Regions from separate parts of the Shewanella sp. SM29 genome, predicted to be linked through region 1. Evidence: predicted binding sites of a transcription regulator. Region 1 holds the regulator's gene; the other holds the start of a gene.

Region 1 (8,796 bases):
AAGGAAACCCATACCCAAGAGTATGGTGATACCAAGCCAGAGAGTAATGGCAGAACGTTTACCTTTTTCTAGGCTGACATGGGCGAAATGTAAGGTAACTGAGGAGGTTAGCAGTACGATAGTGTTGATTAATGGCAGTCCAGTCCATGGCATAGCTTGGGTTTTAGTGCCATCTGGCGTAGTAATGAGCGGCCAAATAGCTTCAAACTGAGGCCAGAGTACTTCGTGGGTCATGGCATTATTCGATGCGCCACCGAGCCAAGGCACTGCGAACATGCGGGCATAAAATAGTGCCCCGAAAAAAGCCCCGAAAAACATGACTTCCGAAAAAATAAACCAGCTCATACCTTGGCGAAACGATCGATCCATTTGGCTAGAATAGAGCCCTGCCATCGACTCTTGGATCACGGTTCTAAACCAACCTACCAGCATGAATAGGATCACAGCTATCCCAACCAGCAGCACATAACCGCCACCGGATGCACCTGATTTCAACTGTTGCACGAAAAGGCCTGCACCAGAGGCGATTAAGAACAAGCCAATGGCACCTACAATAGGCCAGACACTTTGGGATGGAACGTAGTAAGACTGATGTTTCGTTGTCATTTTACAGCTCCTTGCTCTATGGCAGACGCTAACTGCTTGTCGGTAATGTCGTAGAGAGTGTAAGAGAGGGTCAGAGTGTGGATAGACTCAGGTAACTGAGGATCCACATAGAAAATGAGCGGCAGCTCAGCGCTAGTGTCCGCCGCTAAGGGTTGTTGATTAAAGCAAAAGCATTCTGTTTTATTGAAATAAGCGGCACCTTGGCCGGGCGAAACTGAAGGTATCGCTTGGCCAATCGTTGCTTTAGCGGACATATTGCGCGCCAAAAATGCCGTATGGATTAGCTCGCCAGGGTGAACTTCGAGCCGTTTGGTTTGTGGCGCAAATGTCCATGGCATGCCTGTTTGTACCTGAGAAATAAATTCCACAGTCACTATTCGGCTTGTATCTACTGTGATTGCTTGATAACTACTCACGGTATTGGAGGGTTTTCCATTGATACCGAGTTGCTCGCACAACACATCGTAGAGCGGCACCAGCGCGAATCCAAAGCCAAACATGCCAATACAGCCGATAACTAACATGCTGATAAGTTTACGATTTGACTTAGGTTTATCTTGCTGGTGTTGGGTTGCCATTTCATTTCACCTCAGGTGGTGTCGTGAAGGAGTGGTAAGGCGCAGGGCTTGGCAATGTCCACTCTAAACCCTCGGAACCTTCCCAAGGTTTAGCGGGAGCTTTTTCGCCGCCACGGATGCACTTAATTACTAATACTAAGAAAATCAATTGCGATAAGCCGAAGGCGAACCCACCAATCGAGACGATTTGATTAACATCGGCAAATTGAATCGAGTAGTCAGGGATACGCCTTGGCATTCCTGCCAGCCCAAGGAAATGCATCGGGAAAAATAGCACATTGACTGAAATCACCGAGCACCAGAAATGCCATTGTCCCAGTCGTTCGTTGTACATGTGTCCCGTCCACTTAGGTAGCCAGTAATAGGCCGCTGCCATGATGGAGAAAATCGCACCAGTCACGAGCACATAATGGAAATGTGCCACAACAAAATAAGTATCGTGGTACTGGAAGTCGGCGGGTGTAATGGCGAGCATTAATCCCGAAAAACCGCCAATAGTGAAGAGTATGATAAAGGCTACAGCAAACAGCATGGGCGTTTCGAAACTGAGTGAGCCGCGCCACATAGTGGCAACCCAGTTAAACACTTTCACCCCAGTTGGCACAGCAATCAACATAGTGCAATACATGAAGAACAGCTCGGCAAACACTGGCATACCTGTGGTGAACATATGGTGCGCCCATACGAGGAACGACAGAATTGCAATACTAGCGGTAGCATAAACCATGGATGCATAGCCAAATAAGGGTTTACGACTGAAGGCTGGAACTATGGCAGAGATGATGCCAAAGGACGGCAAGATCATGATGTAGACTTCAGGGTGGCCGAAGAACCAGAAAATATGCTGGAACATCACAGGATCGCCGCCGCCAGCCGCATCGAAGAAACTCGTGCCGAAAAACTTATCGGTCAGCACCATAGTCACTGCGCCAGCGAGTACGGGCATAACCGCGATCAGTAGGAATGCCGTGATAAGCCAAGTCCACACAAACAATGGTAACTTCATCCATGTCATGCCTGGCGCGCGTAAATTCACTATGGTCACAATCACGTTGATTGCGCCCATGATCGAACTTATCCCCATGATGTGAATAGAAAATACAAAGAGCGCCGTGCTATCTGGGCTATAAGTTGTTGATAGTGGTGCGTAGAAGGTCCAACCAAAGTTAGGTCCGCCACCTTCCATAAATAGCGAACTGAGAAGGATAGTGAAGGCGAAGGGGAGTATCCAAAAACTCCAGTTATTCATCCGTGGCAGCGCCATATCGGGCGCTCCTATCATCATAGGGATCAGCCAGTTAGCGAGCCCTGTAAAGGCTGGCATTACCGCACCGAATACCATGATCAGCCCATGAACAGTTGTCATTTGGTTGAAAAAGTTGGGCTCGACCAATTGTAATCCAGGTTGAAAGAGTTCAGCGCGGATCACCATGGCCATAGCGCCACCGGTTAAGAACATAATAAAGCTGAACCATAAATACAAAGTACCTATGTCTTTATGGTTGGTGGTTAGCAGCCAGCGCATGATGCCCTTTGGCGCACCATGATGATGGTCATCATGGGCTGCGGTTTGATCTTGAGTCGTAGTGCTCATCATTATCCCCTACTGTCCATGACTTGCGATATCAGCAGGTTGCACTGTATCGCCGGTATTGTTACCCCAAGCATTGCGTTCATAGGTAATGACTGCTGCAAGTTGCTGTGGGCTAAGCTGTTTGCCAAATGCCTGCATAGCCGTGCCCGTTTTGCCGTGCATCACAATATCGATGTGATTGGCGACTGGTCCAATGGCGATAGCACTACCCACTAGCGCGGGGAAGGCGGGTGGTATTCCTGCACCTGTCACTTGATGGCAGGCAGCACAGAAGGTCGCGTAGACAGTTTGACCTTCGGCCATGAGGGCGTCATGGCTGAGTGTGGGGAGGCTTGCGGGATCGATTGCAGCTGAGACGTCTGCAGGTGCGGGTGTCGGAGTTGTACTGCTTGGTACCGCGGCGGATGTTTGTGCAGAATTGCCGTTCATGTACTCGTTGACGTCTTTGGCTTGCACTGCATCGCCAGTATTATTGCCCCAAGCATTACGCTCGTAGGTAGTCACTGCCGCGATTTCTTGTGCAGTCAATTGCTTACTAAACGCTTGCATGGCTGTACCCGTTTTACCGTTGAGCACAATTTCAAGGTGGCCGCTGAGCGGTCCCGTTGCAATCGGGCTACCTTTAAGGTGCGGAAATACGCCTTGCAACCCTTCGCCATTGGGCTGGTGGCAGGCTGCGCAGTGCCCGAGGTAAACTTGTTCACCTTGAGTCATCAACTCTTCTTTACTTAGGGTTTGTGATAAAGCGGCTTGAGCGGCTTCAGCCGCAGCACCTGCGGCTTGTTTCTGCTCTGTGACCCAAGCCTCAAACTCGGCTTCGGGTAACGCTTGTACTACGATAGGCATAAAACCATGGTCTTTACCGCAGAGCTCGGCGCATTGACCACGGTAAATGCCGGGTTTGTCGATGCGAGTCCAGGCCTCATTGATAAATCCTGGATTGGCATCTTTCTTAATGGCAAAGGCGGGTACCCACCAAGAATGGATGACATCCTCTGAAGTCATCAGAAAGCGGATTTTGCGGTTTATTGGTAGAACGAGCGGTTTATCGACTTCCAATAGATAGTTTTCACCCTTGGTTTCGGTGCCTTCGATTTGTGCTCTGGGTGTTGTCAGTATGCTATAAAAATCAATATCTTGATCGAAATAGCTGTAATGCCATTTCCATTGGGACCCCGTAACTTTTACGGTGAGATCGGCGTTGCTGGGATCTTCCATTGCGATTAAAGTTTTTGTCGCTGGAATCGCCATTAAGATCAAAATGATAAATGGCAGAATCGTCCAAGCGATTTCAACTTTAGTGCTTTCGTGAAAGTGGGACGCGACAGCGCCTTTGGATTTTCTGTGGTTGATCATGGCGTAAATCATGACGCCAAAGACCACTAGGCCTATTGCGCAGCAGATATACAAAATGGTCATGTGCAAGTGATAAACCTTGCCACTGATCTCGGTCACGCCAGGGGTCATGTTGAACCGCATGTCCGCGGCGGTCAACGGTGGTGCGAAAAGCACCACGAGTAAACAATACAACAATTGCTTCACAAGACTTCTCCTCTGCCAATTGCGAATAGCAACTACAAAGAAGAGCAACACAGTAAGTCTCAACTCTATGCAAACTCTTCAGTTCCCAAAAAAGCTTTTTTGACTTCAACGTGCGTTGGCGGCTGTTACTTTTAATCAAGTATTGTTACTGCTGGTAATTAGCCACGCTGGCACATACTGCTGAAATAAATCTGTTCTCTATTTTTAGTGGCGCTTCGAGTTCGATAAATACTCGATTCATTGACCACGGAAGGTGATATATCATCACCGACTTATTGACCACGGAAGGTGATATATCATCACCGACTTAACCAACCATACTTGCTGTTTAAATATTGATCAAGATCACTTATTTATCTAATTATCTGAAAAATTGCCAAAAAAAAGCCTCACATTCATAGGTGAGGCGGCTTTCAAGGTAAAAAATTAAATGAATATTTAGTGTACAGAGCTAAAAAAAGATTGCTGACCGAAGAGATTGCCTTGCTCAATGCGTACGTCGGCATGTAAGTGACTGTTTACGTCTTCAAGCACTATGCCCATAGCTCGGGCACTTTTAGCCACGATTTGTAGGCGTCGATTATCCCGCGCATCCAATGATTGAGTCCAAGTAATGACTGCACTGGACGTACCACTTGTCAGGGCTTTCTCCATCGCCCACAGGGTTTCGACTTCATCTTTAGCATGTACCAGCAAAACTCTATCCATACGCACACCTGCGCTGGCGAGCATTTGCTTGTAGCCAATACTTGGAGGGTTGATGAGCACTAACCAACGGCCCTGTTGGCTTAACTGAGCGAGTTGTGCACTCAGATGAATTAATTCTTGGCGACCTTGAGTCTTAGTTGGCATGCAGGCGATGGGCGCATGGTGCCAGTCATAGTCAGCATCACGGACTTCATCGAGCCACAGGCCCGGATGGCGGGGGGCATTGCCAAGTAGTTTATTCATAGCCAATCTCCATTACGGATCACACCGACGGCGAGTCCTTCAATTGTTAAACTTTGGAAGCCTAAATCCACTTTAATCGGGGAGTAATCTTCATTTTCGGCATGTAGATAGACTACATTACCTTTTTTTTCGAAACGTTTAACAGTGACATCGTCATCGACTCTAGCGACAACCACTTGACCATTTCTAGCTTGTTCTACTTTATGAACTGCCAGCAAATCACCTTCGAGAATACCGATATTTTTCATGCTGTCGCCCTTTACTCGCAGTAAAAAATCGGCGGCGGGATGAAACATGCTTGGGTCGACTTGGTAGTACTGTTCAACATGTTCTTGGGCGAGGATAGGTTCACCCGCGGCCACTTGGCCGATGAGCGGTAAACCTGTTTCAGTCAAATCTTCGATTTCCGCAGGTAGACGAATGCCTCGAGATGTGCCTGGCATGATCTCAATGCAGCCCTTTTTTGCCAACGCTTTAAGATGTTCTTCAGCCGCATTGGCGCTCTTAAAACCTAAACGGGTTGCGATTTCTGCCCGAGTGGGTGGCATGCCAGTATCGGCAATATTTCGTTTAATTAGCTCTAAAATTTCAGCTTGGCGTGGCGTCAAAGGTCTCATGGTGTTTCCTGTTTTTCTATACAGTTACTGTTAGTATATACAGTATTATTTGCAGCGCAAGTATTAACCACTTTTTAGCTATTTTGGAGAGAATTAGCGAATATTGCCCATAGTCTGGTATTCTATCGGGCTAGTAAACGCACTTAATTGCATAAGAATAATGCCTAAACACGACTCTCTTTGGTTGAAATCATTACGTTGGATCCAAAAACACTTAGTGCACACTATTGTGGTGCCTCAGGATCCCTTTGCCGATCTGAATCTGGATGCTTCCAGACCCCTTGTTTATGTGATGAAAACAGAATCCCTTAGTGACATAGCTGCTTTGAGCGAAATAACGGCTAAGTTAGGTTTACCAAGCCCTTATGAGCCTCTAGTGGCTAATGGTGTGACTGCGCCTCGGGTTGTCTGTCTTCAAGGGCGTAAGCCACTGTTTGGCGAACGTGCTGGTAATGAGCCTTTCCTCGAATGCTTTATGCGTTTGTTAGCCGTGCATAAGGAACGTCCTGAATTGGATATTCAACTGGTGCCCGTGAGTTTGTATTGGGGTCGCACGCCAGGGAAAGAAGACGACACTATGAAGGCGGCCGTATTTGAGCGGGAAAACCCGACTTGGCTACGCAAGTGCTTGATGATTCTGTTCTTAGGTCGACATAACTTCGTGCAGTTTTCGAATGCCGTATCCCTGCGTTACATGGCTGACGAACATGGCACCGACATGGGGATTGCCCATAAGTTAGCACGGGTTGCACGCGTGCATTTCCGTCGTCAACGTAAGGTAATGACAGGGCCTGTGCTGCCAAACCGCCAAGCACTGTTTCATTCGTTACTCAAATCTGAGTCGCTGCGCAAAGCGATTCAAGAAGAAGCCGCCAGTAAAAAGATTTCTGAGACCCAAGCGCGCGAGACGGCCATTGAGTATCTCGATGAAATCGCTGCTGATTACTCAGACAGTTTAGTGCGTATTGCCGAGCGTTTCTTAACTTGGCTGTGGAACAAGCTTTACAGCGGGATCAACATTAAAGGCGCCGAGCAAGTTCGCCAGCTGCACCACGATGGCCACGAAATTGTTTATGTGCCTTGCCATCGCAGCCACATGGATTACCTGCTGTTATCGTATATTTTGTATTATCAAGGCATGGTTCCGCCGCACATTGCTGCCGGCATTAACCTCAATTTTTGGCCCGCGGGACCTATGTTCCGTCGCGGTGGTGCCTTCTTTATCCGCCGTAGTTTTAATGGCAACAAGCTGTACACCGCAGTATTTCGTGAGTATTTAGACCAGCTGTTTGCTAAAGGTTATTCGGTGGAATACTTCTCCGAAGGTGGCCGTTCACGTACTGGCCGTCTGTTGGCGCCGAAAACTGGCATGATCGCCATGACGATGAACAGCGTACTGCGCGGTATTGAACGTCCTGTCACACTTGTGCCTGTGTATTTAGGCTATGACCATGTGATGGAAGTGGCGACTTACCATAAAGAGTTAAGCGGTAAGAAAAAGAAAAAAGAATCTGTGTGGCAGGTGTTCGGTGCCATTCGCAAATTAGGTAATTTTGGCCAAGGTTACGTGAATTTTGGCGAGCCTATTACCCTGCAAAATTTCTTAAATGAGCGTGCGCCAAACTGGCGTGCTGAGTTGGCCGATGATCCCGAACAGAAACCAAGTTGGTTAACGCCAGCGGTAAACGTGCTGGCTAATCGGGTGATGACGCGTATCAATGATGCCGCAGCCGCGAGTTCGGTGACTTTGACTAGCTTAGTTTTGCTGGCGACAGATCAAAACGCCTTAGAACGTAGTCTGCTGGAGCGTCAGCTTGATTTGTATCTGACCCTACTCAAAAAAGTGCCTTACACTTCTTATACATCTGTTGCCGAAGGTGATGGTAAGCATTTAGTGCAGCAAGGTTTAGAGCTGAACAAGTTTGTTGTTAGTGCCGATCCTTTAGGGGAAATAGTGTCTATCGAAGCGAGTCAGGCAGTGTCTATGACTTACTATCGTAACAATATCATTCACTTATTTATCGTACCGTCATTAATTGCGAGTTGTTTAACCCATAATGAACAGATCCTGCGCCAGCAAGTCGTTTCAATCGTTGCCGATTTTTATCCACTGCTGAAAGCCGAACTCTTCATGGGAATTAAAGACTTACCAGCCTATGTTGAGCAAGTGTTGGATTTCCTGATTGGGCAAGGTTTAGTGGTTGAGACTGATACTTTAGCTGTCGTGCCTGAGCACTCAAGCCAATTATTGTTGTTAGCCAGTTCAGTGAGTGAGACTCTGCAACGCTACGCTATTATTTTCAATCTGTTAGCGAACAGACCTAAGATGGAGCGCTCAGAACTTGAGTCTGAGAGCCATTTACTCGCCCAGCGTTTAGGGGCTTTACATGGTATTACCGCGCCTGAGTTCTACGATAAAAAACTCTACGGTACTTTGAGCGTGAAGCTCAAAGAATTGGGATATCTGGCGGATAGTGAAGATAAGTCCAATATCAATCGCATACGAGATCAGGCCAATAGCTTATTACGTCCGTCAGTGAGACAAACGATAGTGGCGAGTGTCACCGCGGAGCACACAGTTTAATGGCAAATCATATGAATGCGGCTAAGCATAAGCCCGCAGGTAAGTCCTTGCTTGGTGGTGCCATGATTATTGCTGGCACGACCGTAGGTGCTGGGATGTTTTCTCTGCCCGTGGTCGGTGCAGGTATGTGGTTTGGCTATTCGATTTTAATGTTATTGGGTATTTGGTTTTGCATGTTGATGTCGGGCTTATTGTTGCTCGAAACCAATTTACATTTCGAACCTGGTGCTAGCTTCGATACCTTAAGCAAGCAAACTCTTGGGCAGTTTTGGCGGATAGTGAACGGCGTTTCTATCGCTTTCGTGTTGTATATTTTGACTTATG
Region 2 (7,745 bases), on a different contig from region 1:
ACTTTTCGCCCCGAGCTGGGTGCTTTAGCTAAATTAGGTAAGATAATGAACGTAGTTCAAGGTAATATCGAAGCGAAAAATGCCAAAGTTGCGATTGTAATTTCGCGTTTCAACAGCTTTTTAGTTGAGAGCTTGCTTGAAGGTGCACTTGACACGCTGAAACGTTTTGGCCAAGTCAGCGACGACAATATCACTGTTGTCCGTGTACCAGGTGCGGTTGAGTTGCCGCTAGCTGCGCGTCGCGTAGCTGCCAGTGGTAAATTCGACGGTATTATCGCATTAGGTGCGGTGATCCGTGGTGGTACTCCTCATTTTGATTTTGTTGCAGGCGAATGTAATAAAGGTCTAGCTCAAGTTGCTTTAGAATTTGATCTGCCTGTTGCTTTCGGTGTTTTGACCACTGATACCATTGAACAAGCGATTGAACGTTCAGGTACCAAAGCGGGTAACAAAGGCGGCGAAGCTGCTTTAAGCCTGCTTGAAATGGTCAATGTTCTGCAAGAACTTGAACAACAGTTGTTATAGTAGGAAAAATAATGAAGCCTTCTGAGCGCCGCAAGGCCCGCCGTTTAGCCGTTCAAGCCATCTATTCATGGCAACTAAGCGGGAATAATATTGCCGATGTCGAGCATGAGTTTTTAACTGAACAAAGTCTCGACGGTGTTGATGTAGCTTATTTTCGTGAGCTATTTTCAGGCGTTGCAACGAAGAAAACCCAATTGGATGAGCTGATCATCCCGCATCTGGAACGCCCGATTGATGAAGTGTCTCCAGTAGAGAAAGCCATAGTTCGTTTAGCGACCTATGAGCTTACTTTCCGTAAAGATGTGCCATACAAGGTCGCGATTAACGAAGCGATTGAGTTGGCAAAAGCTTTCGGTGCGGACGAGAGTCATAAGTTTGTGAACGGACTGCTCGACAAACTGGTTGCACGCAAGTAATAAAGACAAACGGTATCTTAGGATACCGTTTTTCATTGCTAACAAAGGTGGCCGATGTAAGTCGTGCCAAACTGTACAGTGAAAGAATTCCAATTAATTGAATGTTATTTTAGCAACCGCGGCCCCACTCGCCGTGATGTGAAGCTTGGCATCGGTGACGATTGCGCTTTAGTGCAACCTGCAGAAAACAAGTCGATCGCTATCTCCTGTGACACCTTAGTTGAAAATGTCCATTTCTTCCCCGATATGCCTCCTGCTGCCTTAGGTTACAAAGCCTTAGCGGTAAATTTATCTGATCTGGCTGCCATGGGCGCTGAACCCGCGTGGATGACGCTTGCCTTAACGCTACCCGAAGTCGATGAGACTTGGCTAAGTGGCTTTAGTGAAGGTTTATTTGAAGCGGCCGATTACTATGGCATCGCCTTAATTGGCGGCGATACGACTCGTGGTCCACGGGCGATTAGCATCACTGTGCACGGCCAAGTCCCACAGGGTAAGGCACTCACGCGTCATGGTGCTAAAGCCGGTGATTGGATTTATGTCACGGGCACGCTCGGAGATTCGGCTTTAGGTCTGGATATCATTCGCGGCGCGCAACAGGCTAGAGCCGAGCATAAAGAATTCCTGATTAATCGCCATTATCGTCCAACACCAAGAGTCTTAGCGGGTCAAGCTTTGCGTTCGCTTGCCTCCAGTGCAATCGATCTTTCCGACGGGTTTATCTCGGATATCGGTCATGTGCTTAAGGCTTCGGCAGTTGGTGCTGTGGTGGATGTTAATTGCATCCCGCTTTCACGCGCGATGCAAGATACCGTCAGCGAGGAGCATGCCTTAGGTTATGCGCTTACGGGGGGCGAAGATTATGAACTGCTGTTCACCGTTCCTGAAGCGCAAAAAGGTGCGCTTGAGACAGCGTTGAGCCATGCAGGAGCAAAGTTTGTTCGCGTTGGACAAATTTGTGCAGGTAGTAAGCTCAAGTTGCAACTTAATGGTGAGCCGTTTACGCCGCCGTATCACGGTTTCGAGCACTTTTAAGCGAAGAGCATGTTAATGAAATGGTTGTCAAAGGATCAGGTGCTAACGCGCCTGTCATTAAAAAATCCTGTCCACTTTTTGGCACTCGGTTTCGGTAGCGGGCTCGCCGCTAAAGCGCCTGGCACCTTCGGTACTTTGGCCGCAGTTCCCCTCTATTTATTGATGGCGCCATTACCGCTCACTTGGTATATCGGCTTAACCTTATTGAGCGCATTTGCGGGATTTTATATCTGCGGTAAAGCCGCTCAAGATATGGGTGTTCACGATCACGGTGCGATTGTGTGGGATGAAGTGGTTGGGCTACTGATCACTATGATAGCGGCACCAGCAGGTTGGGGTTGGTTGTTAGTCGGCTTTGGTCTATTTCGCTTTTTCGACATCATCAAGCCTTGGCCTATTCGATGGCTCGATGCCAAAGTTCATGGTGGCTTTGGCATTATGATTGACGATGTCTTAGCGGGCGTGTTTTCGTTTATTTGTCTGCAAGGGCTAGTCTGGTGTTTTAGCTAACATTATCGCTAACCTAACATGATAGTTAACCCGGCATGTTAGTTAGCATGGTCAACAACTAACCCTTAGTTTTTGATATAGCCCCTTAGCTTGTGATATAGAGTGTGTAGATTCAAGCGTTTAGCGACCTTATTCGTTATCTGATCCATACTACTATTGCAGCAGTTCCCTTGCGTTCGCGAGGGTATTGCTGGTGATAGTATCGCCACCTAACAGTCTTGCAAGCTCTTGGATACGCTGCTCACGATCGAGCGATTTCATTGTGGTCTCAGTACTGCCTGCCTTATTAAATTTATCGACGAACATGTGTTGATGACCATTGCCCGCAACTTGCGGCAAGTGAGTCACGCACAGTACTTGGGTCGATTCCCCTAAGCTGCGTAACATGCGGCCAACCACTGCTGCGGTGGGGCCGGAAATCCCGACATCCACCTCATCGAAAATTAATGTCGGTGTGGCAACTTTTTTCGCGGTAATCACTTGGATCCCTAGCCCTATCCGTGAGAGCTCACCGCCAGACGCGACTTTCGAAATCGGTTGTAAAGGTTGGCCAGGGTTAGTGGTTACCATAAATTCGATATTGTCACTGCCATTGGCTGACATTTGCTCGGGGTGGAAATTGACTTCGATCGTAAATTTACCCTTAGGCATATTCAGTTCGTGGATTGACTGAGTCACCAGTTTGTCGAGTTCTTTAGCATAGCGGGCACGGCTTTGGCTGAGCTTTTGCGCATTGCTAAGGTAAGCGGCTCTACTTGCTTCGACTTGAAGCTGAATTTCTTCAAGTTTACTTTCATCACTGTCTAAGGTGCTTAGCTCAGCCTTTAATGCTAAATGATGCTCGGCCAGTTTATTCGGGCTAACATGATGCTTACGCGCTAGTTGCATGGCTTTTGATAGCCGTTCTTCTAAATAGGCGAAATGGGTCGGATCGAGTTCAAGCTTACTCAAATAGTGCTGTAATTCGCCTGCACTTTCTTGTACTTGGATTAAGGCATCATTCAACATAGTGCTGACATTGCTTAATGCGGGATCGTAGCCTTGCAGATCTTCTGCAAGGGAAACGACGCGATTAAGTAGTGACTCAATATTATTTTCTTCGCCATCTGTCAGTAGATCAAGACTCGCCTGACAGGTATCAATGAGCTCAGTGCCATTGGCTAAGCGTTTGTGCTCTTGCTCAATTTCATCGAACTCATCAACTTTAAGATCAAACTCATCGAGTTCTTCTACTTGATATTGCACTAATTGCTTACGGGCAATACGTTCATGCTGTGAGGCTTCGAGTTGTTTTAGGTCAGCCTCAATTTGCTTGCAGCGTTGAAAACTGGCGGCAACCGTATCGATAAGTAATCTGTGGTTGGCATAACTGTCGAGCAGGGTGAGTTGATGTTCACTTTTTAACATTGCATGGTGCGCATGTTGACCGTGAATACCGATAAGCAACTGACCCAGTAATTTTAGCTGCGTCAGCGGCACTGGATTACCATTGATGTAGGCGCGTGAACGGCCATCGCTACCAATCGTCCGACGTAGTATGCACTCATCATCGAGTTCAAGATCGTTATCTTCTAACCAACGTTTCGCCAGTGGAATATCATCCAAGGAAAAGCGGGCGCTGACCTCGGTTTTATTGGCTCCGGGACGAACACTGCTGGCATCGGCGCGATTGCCTAGGCATAGGCCTAGCGCATCGATGGCAATCGATTTACCCGCACCGGTTTCACCTGTGATGCTGGTCATACCGGGGCGAAAATCCAGTTCTAAAAAACGGACGATAGCGAAGTTATTAATGCTGAGTTGGCAAAGCATAGTGAATTCCTGTCGAAAAACATACCAAACCACTGTATTGATAAACAGTATATACTGATTTTATATACAGTAAAGTGGCTTGGGTAAATAATCGGCATTATCGGTAGTAAATATTTTTAATTAACTGATTATGCATAGGTTCTTACTAAGCTTTCTAAGATAGGTAAACTGAAGAAAGTGACTAAGGTGCCAAATAGAATGCCTTGAGCACTGGTTGAAGCCTGAGTGTTATAACGCTGGGCGAGTAAGTACACGCTAGCCGCGGTGGGCAGTGCGCTCAAGATCACGCCCATGATCAGGTAGTCACCACTTACGCCAAAACGGTTAAGCATAAAGTAGACGAGTGCCGGTTGGATAGCCAGCTTGAAAAGGTTGATAAGGCTCAGTTCGATAAAATTCTTGGGGCTAAATACGCTGCTATCTTTCTGGTAGCGCATCGCTTTGGCGAGTACCATGCCGATAGCAAATAGGGCGCAGGGGCTTGAAGTATTGCCTATTTGCTGGATCATTAGTGCCAGCCCTGACGGCAGTTTTATCTCTAGCGCCGAAATGCCGACGCCAATTAAGCTACCAATAACGATAGGGTTTTTACCTACCGCCATCGCCATTATGACTAAGGCGTGGTGTTGTCTTTGGGTGTTAGTGGCCAGTTCCATCGAGACTAAGGCGACGGCAAACATCAACACGGATAATAAGCTGGCAATCGCGGCGGCGACTAACGCACTTTGCTGCTGCGGAAAGAGGATGATGAGCAGTGGAATACCAATAAATGCCGTATTACCAAAGGTGGCATTGAGGGCTCGAATAGCGGCAACCGCATGCTGTTTAGGGTTAGCGATCAGCGATAGCCCAAGGCAGACAAGATAAGTGATTACCATAGCTGTGCTGTAGCCCGCAATAAATCCCCATTGCAAAATCTCGTCAATCGGCTGCTGGGCGAGGGCGATAAGCATGATTGCAGGGAACGCAATATAGTAGACATATTGGTTTAGCACTTGATCCGTATCGACGGGCAAGAGTTTTAGTTTTTGCACTAGTGTACCGAGCAACATGATCCCGAAGACGGCAAACAGAGGGGTTAAAATGGTCATTTCCCTCACTCATCCTTTACGATTAAATTTGAATAAACTCGTCCACCGTCGTCATTTTACTATCGCTATGATTCTTGGTGGACAGAGTTACAGCACTTGCTTCTTTTTATGCCACTTTAAAGCCAGAGTTAGCGCCAGCGCAGTAAAACTCGCCACAAAATAACATACCATTTCAATCTAAGGCTATTGCGCTATGGTCGTATAAGTGAATAATTCAATGTTTAAAACACAATCACTTAGTGAATTTAGCGTTTTAACGTCAATACCCAATATGTGAAATTAGGATATGCAATGAGTGATGATTTAGGCGCTGAACTACAACTTGTCTATCTTTTTGTGCATTTAGTCAATGCGGGCAGTTTTTCGCAGGCGGCGAAAGAGCTCGATATGCCCATCGCCACTGTGAGCCGCAAGTTAGCGAAGTTGGAAGAGAAGCTCGATAAACAGCTTTTTATGCGCAGCACCCGCAAGTTGCGACTGACAGAGGAAGGGCTGGCGCTCTTTCAACGCTACCAGAGTGTGGTTGCTCAATTTGATGAACTAAGTGGTTTAGGCAGTGATAAACCCGAGGGAACCTTACGCATCGCCGCGCCGATTTCGATTATTTCCATCGTGTTTATTCAAGCATTGAATGAGTTTGGCCGTTTGTATCCTGATATCCGTTTGCACATTTCCCAGAGTAATGAGTTAGTAGATTTGATCGACAAAGGCATAGATGTGGCGATTGTTGGCGGAGCTCAGCCTGATTCTTCTTGGGTGTCGAGTACCTTAGGCGAGCTCGACTATTGCCTGTTTGCCACACCAGAATATTTGGCTCAGGCACCTAAACTTGTGCATCCCGATGATCTTGAAGCCCATCAACTGATAAAAGTCTGGCCGCTGTTTAATTGGCATTTAAAGCATCCAAGCGGCGAGTCTTTTTATTTTAATGGCCCGACTAAGCTCACCCTCACGGACTTACACGGAGCGATTCAGGCGACCTTAGGCCATGGCGGGATCTTGTATGGTCCTGAACTGTTTGTAAAACAGCAGATTAAAGAAGGGAAACTTAAAGTATTACTGCCGGAATGGATTGGCGAGCAGAGGCGGATTTCGATTTTATATCATCAGCGCAGCCAGCAGCCGCTAAAGGTAAGAGTCTTTATTGAGTTTATGCAGTCAAAGGCGCCAGAGTTATTCTCTATGCGTTGATTTAACCGAGTTATTCTTTAATAAGGGAACTGATTTTTAGCGTCTTTTAGGTTTTACGGTGTTTTTGCTCATGGTGTTTTGCGTTTGTTTTGCGTCTTGCAGGCTGGAGCGTGTCGCGGGCAGTATGCCGAGTTCTAAGAAGTATCCCACTAAACGCCGTAGTTCAAATAAAGAACCGATACGCTGTTGATCTTTGATGGTCAGTTTCCAACTGTCGGTGCGTCCTTCGCTATTGGTTAAGATAAATCCTTGATAAACAATCTTTCTCATTGGAATAACTCAATCTTTATTGATGCTATTTATAGCAACTGGATATCTTTGACGGGATTCGTTGGTGAGGGTGTAAAACGATGATCCCTTTCTTATTCTGCATGGATAATAGGTGCTTGAGTAACCCCAAGCACCTCATCAGTTAAGCTACGCTGATACCGATATTTGATACGCCAGCTTCGATAATGTCTTTGCGTAAACCTTTGACCAGTTCTGCGGTGATCTTCGGATTTTCTTCAATAATTTCCAGCAGAGAATTTTGTAATTCTTTCTCTTCCTCCATGACTTCATGGGCGAAAACGAAATCATCTAATGCTTCATCCACCAAATCGACATCGCTGATCGCTTCGATGTAGTTAGCCACTGTGCTGGATGATAATTTGCTGATATTGACTATGTCTTCTTCAATTTTGCCTTGAATCGCACCCAGTAAGGTCGATATGGCGACCACTGCATCCATAGCAGGATAGACGCCATAGGCTTCAAAATCAGCAGGATCTGGGGTGTTATCTTCCAGGCGTTGCAGATGCACATCGACATTGAATTTGAGCTTGGAGTCGTACTGGGATTGCCACAATAGTTCTAATGCGGTACTCAACACTGTAGGATCGCCAAACTCACAGACTTCGGAAAACAGTTGATAGTTGGGCAACATACGTTGGCAAAGTGCAGTGGCAAAGAGTTGTTTTTGTGGCAGTGTTAACGCCTTGAGACGTTTAAAGAAGCCCGTTTTTTTGGTCATCTGTTATTTCCGCTGATAGCTGTGATATCACTTGATTTGCCGCAGATTCTACCTTAGTTAACTCATCAAGTAACTCTAGTATTTCGGGTTCGAGATCTTCAACCGATGTTTCACGTTTTAGTGCCGATTCAATTTCTTGGCATAACCTTTGTG

The links. The regulator LexA, encoded in region 1, represses DNA repair genes until DNA is damaged. The targets are predictions, from matches to a motif close to TACTGTATNNNNATACAGTA.
Region 2: the regulator LexA is predicted to act here: its motif matches at 4,329-4,348, upstream of recN (DNA repair protein RecN).

The regions. Positions count from the first base shown of each region.
Region 1 covers NZ_JAKKRN010000025.1:24,844-33,639, forward strand. Annotated here, with positions in the region: gene L5L77_RS16120 (cytochrome c oxidase subunit 3) at 1-606, opposite strand, end outside; gene L5L77_RS16125 (cytochrome c oxidase assembly protein) at 603-1,184, opposite strand; gene ctaD (cytochrome c oxidase subunit I) at 1,186-2,778, opposite strand; gene coxB (cytochrome c oxidase subunit II) at 2,788-4,320, opposite strand; gene L5L77_RS16140 (cell division inhibitor SulA) at 4,759-5,271, opposite strand; gene lexA (transcriptional repressor LexA) at 5,268-5,888, opposite strand; gene plsB (glycerol-3-phosphate 1-O-acyltransferase PlsB) at 6,049-8,472, shown strand; gene mtr (tryptophan permease) at 8,472-8,796, shown strand, end outside.
Region 2 covers NZ_JAKKRN010000001.1:215,609-223,353, forward strand. Annotated here, with positions in the region: gene ribE (6,7-dimethyl-8-ribityllumazine synthase) at 46-525, shown strand; gene nusB (transcription antitermination factor NusB) at 537-941, shown strand; gene thiL (thiamine-phosphate kinase) at 1,020-1,976, shown strand; gene L5L77_RS01000 (phosphatidylglycerophosphatase A) at 1,992-2,486, shown strand; gene recN (DNA repair protein RecN) at 2,640-4,298, opposite strand; gene L5L77_RS01010 (AEC family transporter) at 4,427-5,389, opposite strand; gene lldR (LysR family transcriptional regulator LldR) at 5,681-6,580, shown strand; gene L5L77_RS01020 (DUF3319 domain-containing protein) at 6,617-6,850, opposite strand; gene L5L77_RS01025 (YjaG family protein) at 6,993-7,592, opposite strand; gene barA (two-component sensor histidine kinase BarA) at 7,567-7,745, opposite strand, start outside.